2 regions of the Sphingomonas sp. GW822-FHT03G08 genome follow, and region 1 is predicted to be linked to the other one. Evidence: riboswitches for the same ligand, from Rfam matches in the RefSeq annotation. Region 1 holds a riboswitch; the other holds the start of a gene.

Region 1 (7,569 bases):
CGAAGCTGCCGTCGGTCCGGTCTTCCGGGCTCGGCGGCGTGCCTTCGCTGATATAGCGGTTCAGGGCGGCTTTGAGGCGATCGACCGAGGCGTTGTAGAGGCGCTCGAGATCGGCGACGATGTCGGATGCTTGAGTCATCTTGCAGGGCTAAGCGCCAAAAATGACTCTGGCAAGACCATGGGCCGAGGCAAGCCCCGGCCCAGGCTGGCCCTCCCCATAGGGGAGGAATTTTTTCCGGCTTATTTCTTGGCCGGCTTGGCCGCGGGTTCCTTGTCGCCGCCCAGCTGGGTGGCGGCATAGGCGGCACCGCCCACTGCGGCAGCGACTCCGGCGGCGATGCCGGCCGCGGCGATCGGATGCTCCTTCACCGCATTGACGGTCGCATCGACTGCGTCGCCGATCGCTTCCTGCGCCTGGGCGAGGAAGCTCTTCGCCTCGTCCCTGGCTTCGGCGACGGTCTCGGGAAGTGCGTTGGCGGTTTCGGTATCGGCCATGTCGGTCCCTTTCTGAAAAGCTCGCCAGATCAACTCCGGCGAGCCTTCCAAGGTTCCGTTACGCTGCCGTGTTCAGCTCACAGCTTGCCGAGAAGATACTCGGCTCACAGCTTGCCGAGAAGATACTCGGCCGAGCTCACTTCGAACTGGCCCGGCGCCTCGACGTTGAGCTGCTCGACCACGCCGTCATTGACCAGCATCGAGAAACGCTGTCCGCGCGTGCCCATGCCGAACTTCGAGCCGTCCATGGTCAGGCCCAGCGCCTTGGGGAAATCGCCATTGCCGTCGGCGAGCATCGTCACCTTGCCCTCGACGCCGCTGGCCTTGCCCCAGGCGCCCATCACGAAGGCGTCGTTGACCGCGGTGCAGGCGATCTCGTCCACGCCCTTCGCCTTGATCTCGTCGGCCTTTTCGACAAAGCCCGGCAGGTGCTTGGCCGAGCAGGTGGGGGTGAAGGCACCCGGTACCGAGAAGATCGCCACCTTGCGGCCGGCGAAATAGTCGTCCGAGGAAATCTGGTCGGGGCCAGCCTCGGTCACCTTGACGAAGGTTACGCTGGGAATGCGGTCGCCAACCTGGATGGTCATTCTTCTCTCCTGGAAATGAGTCGTGCCGCTCCATCGGCTTGTGGCGGGTGATTTTCAAGCGTGCGGAGCCGAAGTGGTGCGGCTACGTTGATCGGGCATGGACTCGACACCTTTCCTCACCGGCCAGTTCCTCCTCGCCATGCCGGGCATCGGCGATCCGCGCTTCGAACGCGCGGTGATCGCGATGTGCGCGCACGACGATGAGGGGGCGCTCGGCATCGGCATCGGCGACACGATCGAGGGGCTGACCCTCCATGACCTGCTCAAGCAGTTCGAGATCGAGCCGGGCGACGCGCCCGACACGCCGGTGCATTTCGGCGGCCCGGTCGAGCCGCGTCGCGGCTTCGTCCTCCATTCGCCCGACTGGGGCGGACAGGACACGATCGATGTCGACGGCCGCTGGGCGCTGTCGGGCACGATCGACGTGCTGCGGGCGATCGCCGAGGGCACCGGCCCCGCCAAATATCTGGTCGCGCTCGGCTATGCCGGCTGGAGCGAGGGGCAGCTCGACAGCGAGATGGCGCGCCATGGCTGGTTCAACACCGCCGGCACGCCCGACCTGATCTATGACATCGACGCCGAGGACCGCTGGGCAGTCGCCTTTGCCGGCGCCGGCATCGATCCCCGCCTGCTCTCGAACAGCGCGGGGACCGCCTGACGCCCTAGTGCGTCGGGTCCGCCGGCGTCTCGTCGTCGCCGCGGACATAGACCTTGCCTTCCAGCACCTTGATCCGCACCACCGTGTCCTGGTGCGGGGTCGAGCAGAAGCTGCCGGTGGTGTTGACGTCCATCTTCTCGTGCGTGTCGCGCTGGCGCAGCACGAAGCGTACCGGCAGCGCGCAGGTCTTCGGCCCGCCATTCTTGAAGCGCAGCGTCGCCTTCAGCGGCTCCAGCGCATTGCCCATCTGGTTGTCGCTCCAGCGCGGCGAGCGGCCCGGGCTGGCGGAATCGACATAGAAGCCGACCACGTCGTAATTCGCGGTCTCGTTGATGATGACCATGCAGCCGAGCTTCCAGCAGTTGACCTTCACCTGCTCGGGATAGTTGCGCATCATCGCTGCCCAGGCCCGCGCGTCGCCGCCGGGGTCGCCGACATCGCGGATGATGCCGGCGCTGTCCTGCGCAAGGGCAGGCAGGCTGGGGGCGAGCGAAAGGAGCAACGCAGACGCAAGGAACCTGAGCATGGGTGAACTCGCAATGTGGATTGTGACGCGAGCCACGATTTGCCCGGTCCCGCGGCTTTCGTCACCGCCCAAAAATTGGGGTACCACCATTTCCGGCGGAGTTACCGCCCGACCGTACCACAGCCGGGCGGTACCAATTGTCAGGCCGGCTCGGCCACGCGGACGCGCAGCGCCCGTGCCGCGGCGACCATCGCGTCGATCGCCGGCTTCACTTCCTCCCATTTGCGGGTCTTGAGCCCGCAATCGGGGTTCACCCACAATTGCTCGGGCGCGAGGTGCGCCTGGGCGAGCTTCATCAGTTCGACCATCTCGTCCTGTGTCGGCACGCGCGGCGCGTGGATGTCGTACACGCCCGGCCCGATCGCGCTCGGGTAGCGATAGGCGGCGAAGCCCTCGAGCAGCTCCATCTGCGAGCGCGCGGTCTCGATCGAGATCACATCGGTATCCATCGCGCCGATCGCCGGCAGGATGTCGTTGAACTCCGAATAGCACATGTGGGTGTGGATCTGCGTCGCGTCAGCCACGCCCGCCGCGGTCAGGCGGAAGGCATCGACCGCCCAGTCGAGATAGGCATCCCAGTCGCGCCGGCGCAGCGGCATGCCCTCGCGCAGCGCCGCTTCGTCGATCTGGATCGCCTTGCAGCCAGCCGCTTCCAGGTCGAGCACTTCGTCGCGGATCGCCAGCGCGATCTGCTGGCACGATGCCGAACGCGGCTGGTCGTCGCGCACGAAGCTCCAGTTGAGGATCGTCACCGGGCCGGTGAGCATGCCCTTCATCGGCTTGTCGGTGAGCGACTGCGCATAGCGCCACCACTCCACCGTCATCGGCTCAGGCCGCGAGACATCGCCATAGAGGATCGGCGGCCGCACGCAGCGCGAGCCATAGGACTGGACCCAGCCATTTACCGTGAAGGCGAAGCCGGCGAGCTGCTCGCCGAAATACTGGACCATATCGTTCCGCTCGAACTCGCCGTGGACCAGCATGTCGAGCCCGGCTTCCTCCTGCCAGCGGATCGTCCGCTCGGTCTCCTCGCGCAGGAACTGTTCGTATGCGGCGCTGTCGAGATTGCCGCGATTATGCTCGGCCCGGGCGTGGCGCACTTCGGCGGTCTGCGGGAAGGAGCCGATCGTGGTGGTCGGGAAGGGCGGCAGGTCGAGGACCTCCGCCTGCACCACGGTGCGCTCGGCATAGGGCGAGGTCCGCTCGCGCATCGCCGCGCTAACCGCCGCCATCCGCGCCGCGACCTTCGGATCGTGGATGCGCGGCGAGACCTTGCGCGCCGCAGCCGCCGCACCCGATGCGGTGAGCTTCGCGGCCACCCATTCGCGCCCGCCATTGAGCGCGTCCTTGAGCGTCGCCAGCTCGTCGATCTTCTGCACGGCAAAGGCGAGCCACTGCTTCACTTCGTCGTCGAGCTTCGGCTCCAGCGCCAGGTCCACCGGCACATGGAGCAGCGAGCAGGACGGCGCGATCACCAGGTCGCGCGTCGCTGCGATCGGCTCGATCCGGTCGAGCAGCCTCTCCAGGTCGGCCCGCCAGATGTTGCGTCCGTCGATCACGCCGAGCGACAGCAGCAGTCCCTTGGGCGCAGCGACCAGTATCTTGTCGAGCTGGTCCGGCGCGCGGACGAGATCGAGGTGCAGCCCGGCCACCGGCAGGTTGACCGCCAGCGTGAGGTTGTCCTCCAGCGCCCCGAAATAGGTGGCGAGCATGATCTTGAGGCCGAGGCGCGGAAGCTTGGCATAGGCGCGGGTGATCGCGGCGCGCTGGCGCTCGCTCAGGTCGGTGACGAGGATCGGCTCGTCGATCTGCACCCATTCGGCCCCGGCATGCTGCAGCTGGGTCAGCACCGCCGAATAGAGACCCAGCACTTCGTCGAGGAAATCGAAGGGATCGATATCGCGGCCCTTGGCCAGGCTCAGCCAGGTGACCGGCCCGAGTAGCACCGGCCGCGTCTCGTAGCCGAGCGCCCTGGCCTCGCGATATTCGTCGACGATTTTGGCGGAGGAGAGGGCGAGCTTCTGCCCGGCGACCAGCTCGGGCACCATGTAATGATAATTGGTGTCGAACCATTTGGTCATTTCCTGCGCGGTGTGGCCATGGCCATGCGCGCAGCCGCCAGTCTCCCCGGTCGTGCCGCGCGCCATCGCGAAATAGGTGCCGAGGTCGGCGGTGCCGGCGGCGACGCCGTAGCGCTCCGGGATCGCGCCCAGCATCAGACTGGTGTCGAGCACATGGTCGTAGAAGGAGAAGTCGTTCGACGGCAGCCAGTCGACTCCGATCGCGGCCTGGCGGGCCCAGGCGGCGGCGCGCAGCCCCGCGGCGGAATCTAGCAGTTCGGCTTCGGTGGACTTGCCGCTCCAGAACTTCTCCAGAGCGAATTTCAGCTCGCGTCGCGGACCGATCCGCGGAAAGCCGAGCGTGGCAACAGTGACGGTCATGGTCTTCATACCCCGATGAAGGGCGGGGGAGACCGGCATGGACACGCACACGCACCGCGAACGAATAGCCCGGCCGCGGCAAGCAGGCGGCCAGACCGGGCACCCCGCCGGTGGACGTTATCGCGTCAAAGGCAGGTCTCCTGGCTCACGGGTCAGCGCGGACGATCCGTCTTCCCAGGGTTGCCCCCAGTGACATGCTGGACCGCCGCTCGCCGCTTACAGTTGCGGGGGCAGCGCCGGAATCGCACCGGCTTCCCGTCTTAGCTTCCGCGCGGATTTGGCCCGGCGGAAGAACCTCGACCGCTTAAGCATCCGCCTGCCGGGGTGGTTCGTCAAGGGTGATATAAAGAATTCTTTATATGATGGTTTCGGGAGAGCCTCTATTCCGTCATGCTGAACTTGTTTCAGCATCCACCTCTACCCCAGCGATACCGCTCGAGGCGCGTTGGACCCTGAAACAAGTTCAGGGTGACGGAGGATTGGAAGCGGAAATCACCGCTTCCCAGCCAGTTCCCGCCCAAGCCGGTCCACCCGCAGCCACCGCCCGCCGGTGTACCAGTGATGCTCGCCGTCCCCGGTCAGCGTGCATCCGATGCAAACTTCGGCGACACCCTTCTCGAACGGCATCGCCCCGTCGTATCGCCGCGCGATCACCAGGTGCAGCGCGCGGTCGATATAGCCGATCTTGCCGTTCCATTCGGAACGTGCACGCCCGTCGACGAAGGGATCGGCGCCATTGTCCATCGCCATCACCGGCGCGCTGCGGCCGTCGCGGGCGACATAATGGAAGCTCTTGCCGACATGGACGGTAGCCAGTCCATCCCGGTCATGGTCGAGCTTCATCCGATGCGCCGGCGCCAGCCGGATCGTGCCGTCGGCGTCCTGCGCCGCGCAGTCCGGGAAGGTGTCGAGCTCGCCGCCGCGCGGGGCGTAGAAGCAGGGGAGGGGGTAGCGCTGCTGAGCCGGTTCGGCGGGTGTCGCGAGCGTCACGAGCGGAAGAAACAGCCAGTGCATGGGGCGAGGCTATCATGGCGCTGTGCCTCGCACAAAGACCGGCTCGCCGTGACATATAAAGATATCTTTATATCGGGATTGCGCGGCCAGGGCGAAGCCTGTAGGGCGCCCGCATCCGCCGCCGGTGATTCCCGGCGCGTAACCGATTCACATCTGGAGACAGCTCGTGGCTACCGTGCTCGACAAGGACTATGTCATCAAGGACCTTTCGCTTGCCGCCTTTGGCCGCAAGGAAATCGAGATCGCCGAGACCGAAATGCCGGGCCTGATGGCGCTCCGCGCCGAGTTCGGTGCTTCGAAGCCTCTCAAGGGCGCGCGCATCACCGGTTCGCTGCACATGACGATTCAGACCGCCGTGCTGATCGAGACCCTCAAGGAACTCGGCGCCGAGCTGCGCTGGGCGACCTGCAACATCTACTCGACCCAGGACCATGCCGCGGCCGCCATCGCCGAGGCCGGCATCCCCGTCTTCGCCGTCAAGGGCGAGACGCTCGAAGAATATTGGGATTACGTCATCCGCATCTTCGACTGGGGCCAGGACCAGACCTGCAACATGATCCTCGACGACGGTGGCGACGCCACCATGTTCGCGCTGTGGGGCGCGCGCGTCGAGGCGGGTGAGGAACTGTTCACCCCGTCGAACGAAGAGGAAGAGATCTTCGTCGCCACGCTGAAGCGCTTCCTTGCCGAGCGTCCGGGCTACCTCACCAAGACCGTCGCCACGATCAAGGGCGTCTCGGAAGAGACCACCACCGGCGTGCACCGCCTGTACGAGCTGTCGAAGAAGGGCAAGCTCCCGTTCCCGGCGATCAACGTCAACGACAGCGTCACCAAGTCGAAGTTCGACAACCTCTATGGCTGCAAGGAATCGCTGGTCGACGCGATCCGTCGCGCCACCGACGTGATGCTCGCCGGCAAGGTCGCCTGCGTCGCCGGCTTCGGTGACGTCGGCAAGGGTTCGGCCGCGTCGCTCCGCAACGGCGGTGCCCGCGTTCTGGTCACCGAGATCGACCCGATCTGCGCGCTGCAGGCGGCGATGGAGGGCTATGAAGTCGTGACGATGGAAGAGGCCGCCACCCGCGCCGACATCTTCGTCACCGCCACCGGCAACGAAGCCGTGCTCACCGTCGACCACATGCGCGCGATGAAGAACATGGCGATCGTCTCGAACATCGGCCACTTCGACAGCGAGATCGAGATCGCCGGCCTGGCGAACTTCAAGTGGACCGAGATCAAGCCGCAGGTCGACGAAGTCGAGTTCCCGGATGGCAAGAAGATCATCGTGCTGTCGAAGGGCCGTCTGGTGAACCTCGGCAACGCGACCGGCCACCCGTCGTTCGTGATGTCGTCGTCCTTCACCAACCAGGTCCTCGCCCAGATCGAGCTGTGGACCAAGTCGGACGAGTACAAGAACGACGTGTACGTCCTGCCGAAGCACCTCGACGAGAAGGTCGCGGCGCTGCACCTCGACAAGCTCGGCGTGAAGCTGACCAAGCTGACCCAGAAGCAGGCGGACTATATCGGCGTCACCGTCGAGGGTCCGTTCAAGCCGGATCACTATCGCTACTGATCCTTCGCCGTCAGGCGAATGAAAGGGCCGCGCTTCCCCCCCGGGAGGCGCGGCCTTTTTCGTTGGCGCGGGCCGACTGCCGTACTGTTGTAATCTCGCAACACGCCGCAACAAACTGTTGTCGCAAGGCAACCAAAACCCGCATTTCCGCGTCATGGCAAAGTCAGGGACAAAAGCCGGCAACAATCGGCTCCGAGGTCGCACGGTCAGTTTATTAAAGGGGATGTATCATGCGTAGCTCTTGTGCGCTCACCCGGCGCGGCCTGTCCTTTACCGCG
Region 2 (7,569 bases), 1.4 Mb from region 1:
ACCAGCCGCTCGACGGTGAGCGGCCAGTGCAGCGTCTGGCCCTGGGGGAGATAGGCGACACGCCTGGCCAGTTCCGCGCGCGCCATGCTCGCGACGTCGGCGTCATCGACAAGGATGCGCCCGCTATGCGGCACCAGCGCCAGCATCGCGCGGGCGAGGGTGGACTTGCCCGCACCATTGGGGCCGACGATGCCGGTGAGCGTGCCGGGCACGAAGGCTGCGCTGGCGTTTCGGACGACATGGCGCTTGCCGAGCGACACGCCGACCTGTTCGAGACGAATGTTCACCACAGGCGGCGCTCCCGCATCAGGTGGATCAGGAAGACCGGTACGCCGAGGAACGCGGTCACGACGCCGAGCTTGAGCTCGTTCTTGGTATCGATAAGCCGCACCGCGAGATCGGCGAAGGTGAGCAGGGCGGCGCCGCCGATCGCGGAGGGCAGCAGGATCGCCGAGGGGCTCCGGTCGGTGAGCGGGCGGACGAGATGCGGGACGATCAGGCCGACAAATCCGATCGCGCCCGATACCGCGACCGCGCCGCCGACGCCGATCGCGGTGCCGAGCAACAGGCGGATGCGGGTGCGCTGGATATCGACGCCGAGCGCCTGGGCGCCGTCCTCGCCGAGCGTCAGCGCATCGAGCGCGCGGCCGTCCCAGAAAAGCAGCAGCGCACCGATCGCGATGCAGGGATAGGCGATCCAGACATGTTCGAACGAGCGGTTCTCCAGGCTGCCGAGCAGCCAGGTCATGATCTCCATCGCCGCGAAGGGATTGGGCGAAAGGTTGAGCGCCAGGCTCACGCCCGCCGTGGCCAAGGTGGCGATGGCGATGCCGGCGAGGATCAGGGTGAGCGGGCTTTCCGAGCGTCCGGCAAGTGCGGACAGGCCGACCAGCGACAGCAGCGCGCCAAGCACCGCCAGTACGGGGAGTACGATCGGATGCAACTCGGCCAGCCCGAAATAGAGCGCCGCCACCGCGCCGAGCGACGCGGCGTTTGACGTGCCGAGCACCGAAGGCTCGGCGAGCGGGTTGCGCAGATACCCTTGCAGCGCCGCGCCGGCCAGGCCGAGCATCGCGCCGACGCCGAGGCCGAGCAGCATGCGCGGCAGGCGCAGTTCGAGCAGGATGGTGGAGGCGATGCGGTCACCATGCCCGGTAAAGGCGGCGAACATCCGGGCGAGTGACAGATGGACCGGGCCGAACAGCAAGGATCCGATCGCCGCGACGAGCGTGAGAGCGAGCAGGCCGCCGATCAACAAGGGACGGGATAGGGTCATCGGGCGTGGGTCCGATCCTGATAGCGGATAAGTTGGGTCGCCATCCCCTGGGCCGCCTCGACATAGGCGGGGCTGCCGCACACGGTCCATGCCTGGGGGATGGAGATACGGGGGATGTTGGCGATCGCCGGATGGTGGAGCATCTCGGTGCCCTGGTCGGCGATCTTGTCGGTGGCGCTCTCGACGATGAGGTAATCGGGGCCGGCCGCGACCATCTCCTCGAGGCTGAGCTGCGAGAGCGGCGGCTTGTCGAGCTTCGCTGCCAGGTTCACCAGTCCCATGCGCTGCATCAGGTCGTCGATCAGCGTGCCGGTGCCGGTCATGAAGCCGCGGCGCTGGTAATAGGCCGCGACCTTGCCGCCGCCGGGCTTGCCGATCCTGGCCAGCGCCGCCTGCATCCTCGCGACCAGTGCTTCACCGCGCTCGGGATGGCCGACCGCCACTGCTGTCTGGCGGATCGAGGCATAGATCTCATCGACCGTATTGGCGGTCTCGAGATCGAGCATGTTGTACTTGTGGCCCTTGAGCGCGCGCATCGCCGCGCTGCGCTTCGCCGGCATGCCGACGACCAGGTCGGGATCGATCGCAAGGATTTGCTCGGCCGAGTTCTTGAGCACCGGCAGACCGCGCGCCTTCATGGCCTCGCCCGACATCTCGGTGTCGGTGGCGTTGCGGGTGAGTCCGGCGATCTGGTTGCGATCGGCGAGCGCGAGAACGAGCTGATCGGCACACAGGTTGAGCGAGACGATCCGCTCGGGCTTGGTCGAGGGCGGCGCGGATGCGGGGGCGCTCGCCCAGAGCGCCGCGCCGCCCAGGGCGAGCAGCGGCAGGGCCAGGAGCTTGGCCGGAGCCATCAGAACTCGATCCCCGCCTGTGCCTTGACGTTCTGTTCACGGAAGGGGTGCTTCACCTGCGCCATCTCGGTGACGAGATCGGCGGCGTCGATCAGCGCCTGGGGGGCGTTGCGACCGGTGATGATGACATGCTTCATTGCAGGCTTCGCGGCGAGCGCCTCGAGCACTTCCTCGGTCGGCAGATAATCGTAGCGCAGCACGATGTTGAGCTCGTCGGCGATCACCATCGCGTATTCGGGATCGGCGATCATCCGCTTCACTTCTTCCCACGCCTCGCGCGCCACCGCGATGTCGCGGCTGCGGTCCTGCGTGTCCCAGGTGAAGCCCTCGCCCATCGGCTTGAATTCGATCAGGTCGGGGAAGCGGTCGAACACCGCCTTCTCGCCGGTGGCCATCGCGCCCTTCACGAACTGCACCATGCCAACCTTCATGCCGTGCCCGATCGCACGCACGGCCATGCCGAGCGCGGCGGAGGTCTTGCCCTTGCCCGGCCCGGTATGGACGATGATCAGGCCCTTCTCGACCGTCTTGGTGGCAAGCTTCTTGGCCTGGGCGACCTGAAGCTTCTTCATCTTGGCATTATGCTCTTCGTCGGTGCGCTGCTTCACGGCCGCTTCCCCCTGATGCTTCAGAACGCCACGCGGACGCCGCCATAGACGGCAGCACCCGGGGTCGCGAAGCTGAACACTTCCTCATAGTTCACGTCGAACAGGTTCTCGACGCGGCCGAATACCGAAAAGCGATCGGTCAGCTTGTACTGCGCGTTGAGATTGACCAGCGTGAAGGGCTTGAGCGACACGCGCACCGGCACATAGCTCGGGTCGGTATAGGCGACGTCGTCGATCCGGCCATTGTAGCGCACGGTCAGCGTGGTCGAGAAGCGCTCGTCCTTGCTGAAGAGCGTGGCGTTGAAGCTGGCAATGTCGCCGGGGCGGCGGACTTCGGTGACACCGTCCTCGGTAGCATCAAGATGCGTATAGACCGCCTCGATCTGCACTTGCCGGATCGGGCGCAGGCTGGCGGTGACTTCCACGCCGTGCTGCTTGGAATCGGTGGCGCGGTTGGCCGGCGTCGCGGTGTAGTTGGGCGCCGGATAGCTGGTGTAGATCTCGTCGGTCAGCTTAGAATCGAACCAGGTCGCGCCGATCACGGCCTTGCCGTCCCAGAAGCTCTGGTCGACGCCGACTTCCCAGCCCTCGGACTTCTCCGGCTTCAGGTCCGGATTGCCGATATAGGTGCCGCTCGAATAGCCGTAGAGCTCGTAATAGCCGGGGTTCTTCACGCCGGTGCCGTAAGCGGCGTGGACGCGCGTGTCGGTCGGCAGGCGATAGCCGGCCTGAACGCGCCAGGTGGTGGTGTCGGCGAAGCGGTTATTGTCGTCGTAGCGTATCGAGGCACCGCCGGTGAAGCCGCCCGCGGTCAGCTCATACTGGCCGACCAGGCCCAGATTGTCGGTGTCGCGGCGGCCGCGGAACGCGTCATAGGGCGAGCCGGTGGACGGCGCGATGTTCTGGAACTGCTCGCGCTCCCAATCGACCGCACCGGTCAGCCGGTGGCTGATCGCGTCGGTGCCGAAGCGGAAGCTCGACACGAAGGATCCCTTGTAGCGCTGGCCCTTGTCGCCATAGTTGAAGCCGAAGGCGTTGTAGCCCTTGCGCGTGGTGTCCGAGAACTGGCCGGAGAGCGTGTTGGTCCAGCGCCCGTCGAGCGCGGTCAGCTCGGCGCTGAGCAGGCCGTAAAGCGCTTCGTTGGTGAAATAGGTGCCGGGGCTGTCGATCGTGTAGCCGAAGCTCGGGCTCGCCGGATTGGCATCGGCATCGTTGGTCTCGGCATCGGTATAGCTGTAGCGCAGCACGCCGCTCAGCTTGAAATTCTCTGCCGGGGTCCAGTTCAGCTTGGTGGTCGCGCCGACATTGTCCGAGCCGATGTCGCGGCTGCCGCCGCGCGCGGTGGGATAGCCCTTGGTGTGGTACCAGCTGCCCGACACGGCATAGTCGAAGTCGCCCGAGGCGCCGGCGGCGCGGGCCGCGGTGCTGATCGTGCCGAACGAGCCGCCTTCGATGCGCGCGCTGTAGCCCGGCGCCTCGCGACCCGAGAGCGTGATGTAGTTGATTACGCCGCCGATCGCGTCCGATCCGTAGAGCGAGCTCTGCTGGCCGCGCAGCACTTCGACGCGCGCCGCCGGATCGGCGATCAGCGTGCCCAGGTCATATTCGCCATAATAGGGATCGGCCGCCTCGATCCCGTCGATCAGGACGAGGACGTGGTTGCTCTCCGAGCCGCGGATGCGGATCTGGGTCTGGCCGCCGATCGCGCCGATCCGGCTGACCGAGACGCCGGGCACGTCGCGCAGCACGTCGGAGACGATGCGGGTCTGGCGCTGGTCGAGCTGCTGCGCGGTGATCACCGTGGCGGAGGCGGGCAGGTCCTTGAGTTCGGTGCCTTCGCCCGAGCGCGAGGCGGTGACGACAATCGTATCCTGCGGGTCGCTGGCCGGGACCGCGTCTTGGGCGAAGGCCGGCGTGGCGGCGGCGATCGCGAGCAGCGAGACGAAACTGGTCTTCAACATGGGTAGTCCCCCCGGCGCCCGTGCAACGAGGGCGGGGGCCTGCCGCGAACGGCCGGTGCGAGACGCGAGGCGGGCGCTTGTTCGCCGTCGCGCACGTACCGAAGCGGCCCCTGCCGCTTGGTTCGTCGCTCAGACGGAGAGATACCGTGCCCTGGCCATCCCCTGGACCAAAGCAAGAGCGACCGTTGCGCCGGCAGGTCTCCTGGCTCGCGGGTCAGGGCGTGATGCACGGCCTTCCCGGACCGATGGTCCAGTGGCTGCTCCCTCGATTGGGGAGCCAGTGCATCGCGCTCGCCGCTTACAGTTGCAGGGACAGCCGCGGAATTGGACGGAAGGCCCGTCCGCACCGCATTCCCGTTTAAGCCCCTTTCGGGGCACCGGCGCGATCTTGTCGTGGAGGGCGTGTGCCCTCCACGGCGCGGCGCATAGGGCAAATGGAACGCCGCGCCAAGCCGCTCAGCACTCCGGATCGGTGCAGCGGGTGACGATCGTGCCGTCCGCCGTCTTCGCTGGAGCCTCGGGAATGAGGACCGTCTTCGGCTTCGGCGTCTCGGTGGCGACGGGCAGCGGAGTGAGGATGGGCGCCGGGCTCGGCGCGGCGTCGGGCGTCGGCGAAACGATCACGGTGCCGCTCTTTGCCGGCGCATCGGCGGTGCGTGCGAGGAACAGCATCAGGCCGGCTATGCCCGCCAGCGGCAGCAGCCAGAGCAAGTGTTTGCGGATCAAGGGCGATCTCCATGCGGAAGCGCTCCGGCGGCGGGACCCGCCGCCGGAGCGTTCGTTCGGTCAGGGCAGGGTGTTGCCGATGCTGATGACGTGGAGCCGCCCGCGATTGGCGTCGATCTCGGTCGGTGCCGCGGCGTAGATCACGTCCTCGGTCGTCGACTTGAGGATGCCCGAGATGCGGGTCACCGCGCTCTGGGCCGGCGCGACCTGGTGTACTGCCCAGGTCGGGCTTTCCGCCGCCATCAGGCCACTGCCCAGCACGGTGAAATAGACCCGCGCCCGGGTGCCGTTGTGCGTGGTCTCCACGGCGGCGGGCACGTCGTTGTTCGCCGTGTAGATCTTCACCCGATCGACCCAGGCGCCGTTCCAGCGCACGCGGTAGACGTCGAAGTTGTACGCGTTGGTGCCGCCGGCGGTGCGATAGCGATAGGCGATGCTCGGCCGGGCATATTGATCGACGGTGAGTCCTGCCGCCTGGATGCCGACGCCGTCGTTCGAGTTGTTCCACACCTCGCCGGTGCCCAGCCCCTGGAACAGGACATTGGCGGTGGTGCGCGTGGCCGGGGCACTGAGCGCGACGCCGTTCGCGGTGCGGAATACGCCGGCGGCGACATCGTACTTCAGGTAGGAGCCGTAGTGGCGCAGCGAGCGCGGCGTGCCATAGGCCCATTCGAAGGCGATATGGACGTTGCCCGCATCGTCGATCTTCAGGTCGTCGGGATAGACGTAGTTGGTGTTCTCGCGCGCGAAGATGCCGATCTTCGACCAGCTGTTCGCGGCATTGTCCCAGCGATAGAGCTCGCCCTGGCCGGCATTGTTGTAATGGTTGCGGATGATCAGGAAGATGTCGCCATTGGGCGCATCCTCGGCGATTGGATAGGTTGCGCCGACAGTGCCCGGCATGTCGCTGATGCGGCGCAGCATTCCGGTGGGATCATTGGGTGCGCTCGAGCGGAAATAGCGCCAGTCGTCGACATGATGATCGGTCCAGACATGGATATAGCCGTCTCCGTCCACCGCGATCGTCGGCTGGTCATGCCCGACATCGTCGGCATGGCTCCAGACATTGCCGTTCTCGTCCTTGAGATAGTCGATCGTCCAGGCGCCGGTGCCGGTCTTCACACCGATCTTGATCTTGTGCGTGCCGGCGGTATCGCCCGGCGCGTTGAACGCGACATAGGTGGTGTTGCCCTTCACCACCATCGGCCGCCACCAGGCGGCGGCATTGGAGGAATCGGTCTCGGCCGGTACCGTGTCCACGACCACCTGGGCCTGGGCGGTGGCGGGCGTCAAAAGGGCAAGCGGGCACAGCAACGCTGTGCTGGCAATCAAGCGCAAGCGCATGGCATTCTCTCCTGATTTTAGTTTTGGTTACTCGGTACGCGTCTCCTTGGACCGGGTGTGTCGGGCGGATCAGCCGCCCGTCAGGTCAATCGCGAAAAGCCCGCCGCTGGCGGGGAAAGCCTCGAGCTGGGCAGGCGAAAGCCGCATGCGCGAGCTTGTTGCGTAGAGCGTGTCGCCAGCCAGCGCGGCGCTGCTGAGATTGGGTGCCGGCACCGGGATGCTGCGCAGCATGGCGCCGTCGGGCGCCAGCTCGGCGATACAGCCGCCGCCCCACATCGCGACGAAGAAACGGCCATTGGCCGCGCGGGTCATGCCGTCGGGCTTGCCGGGCACGTTCATGAAGTCGCTGACGATCACCGGCTCACCGAGCATCCCGGCTTCGATATCGGCAGGATAGGCGATCAAGGTGCGCGAGAGCGTGTCGATGACGAACAGCGTCTTGCCGTCTTCGGAGAAGGCCATGCCATTGGGAACGCCCAGGCCTTCCGCCACGCGGCGCGGCGCGGCTTCGGGGCTTGGCGCGTGGAAGATTGCGCCGCGGCCCGCCAGGATCGCCTTGTGCATCGTCCCGCCCCACAGGCCGCCTTTGGGATCGACGGCCAGGTCGTTGAAGCGGCATCCGGCGCCGATCTCCGCAACGGGTCCGGTAGTACCGGCGAGGGTGCAGAAGGCGCTCTCGAGCGTGCCGGCGATGCGGTCCTCGGGCAGCGGGGCGAGGCCGAAGACGGGTTGGTCGGTCGGTTGTTCGGTCGCCTGGCCTTCGGTTAAGCGATAGATTCGGCGGCGCACCGGATCGGTCC

What was found. Region 1 has a riboswitch for cobalamin ahead of metE (5-methyltetrahydropteroyltriglutamate--homocysteine S-methyltransferase). Riboswitches for the same ligand answer to the same signal wherever they lie in the genome.
Region 2: another riboswitch for cobalamin. It lies ahead of AC1RJ5_RS11310 (TonB-dependent receptor plug domain-containing protein); the one in region 1 lies ahead of metE (5-methyltetrahydropteroyltriglutamate--homocysteine S-methyltransferase).

What each region holds. Positions count from the first base shown of each region.
Region 1 is NZ_JBXAMZ010000001.1:1,012,180-1,019,748, reverse strand. Features, by position in the region: gene AC1RJ5_RS04415 (AMP nucleosidase) at 1-139, opposite strand, end outside; gene AC1RJ5_RS04410 (hypothetical protein) at 241-495, opposite strand; gene AC1RJ5_RS04405 (peroxiredoxin) at 600-1,082, opposite strand; gene AC1RJ5_RS04400 (YqgE/AlgH family protein) at 1,180-1,740, shown strand; gene AC1RJ5_RS04395 (hypothetical protein) at 1,745-2,266, opposite strand; gene metE (5-methyltetrahydropteroyltriglutamate--homocysteine S-methyltransferase) at 2,407-4,707, opposite strand; cobalamin riboswitch at 4,821-5,021, opposite strand; gene AC1RJ5_RS04385 (WG repeat-containing protein) at 5,200-5,721, opposite strand; gene ahcY (adenosylhomocysteinase) at 5,888-7,291, shown strand; gene AC1RJ5_RS04375 (TonB-dependent receptor plug domain-containing protein) at 7,522-7,569, shown strand, end outside.
Region 2 is NZ_JBXAMZ010000001.1:2,450,073-2,457,641, reverse strand. Features, by position in the region: gene AC1RJ5_RS11330 (ABC transporter ATP-binding protein) at 1-290, opposite strand, end outside; gene AC1RJ5_RS11325 (FecCD family ABC transporter permease) at 284-1,276, opposite strand; gene AC1RJ5_RS11320 (ABC transporter substrate-binding protein) at 1,273-2,130, opposite strand; gene cobO (cob(I)yrinic acid a,c-diamide adenosyltransferase) at 2,130-2,738, opposite strand; gene AC1RJ5_RS11310 (TonB-dependent receptor plug domain-containing protein) at 2,759-4,699, opposite strand; cobalamin riboswitch at 4,875-5,096, opposite strand; gene AC1RJ5_RS11305 (hypothetical protein) at 5,156-5,425, opposite strand; gene AC1RJ5_RS11300 (BNR-4 repeat-containing protein) at 5,486-6,769, opposite strand; gene AC1RJ5_RS11295 (2-dehydro-3-deoxy-6-phosphogalactonate aldolase) at 6,839-7,569, opposite strand, start outside.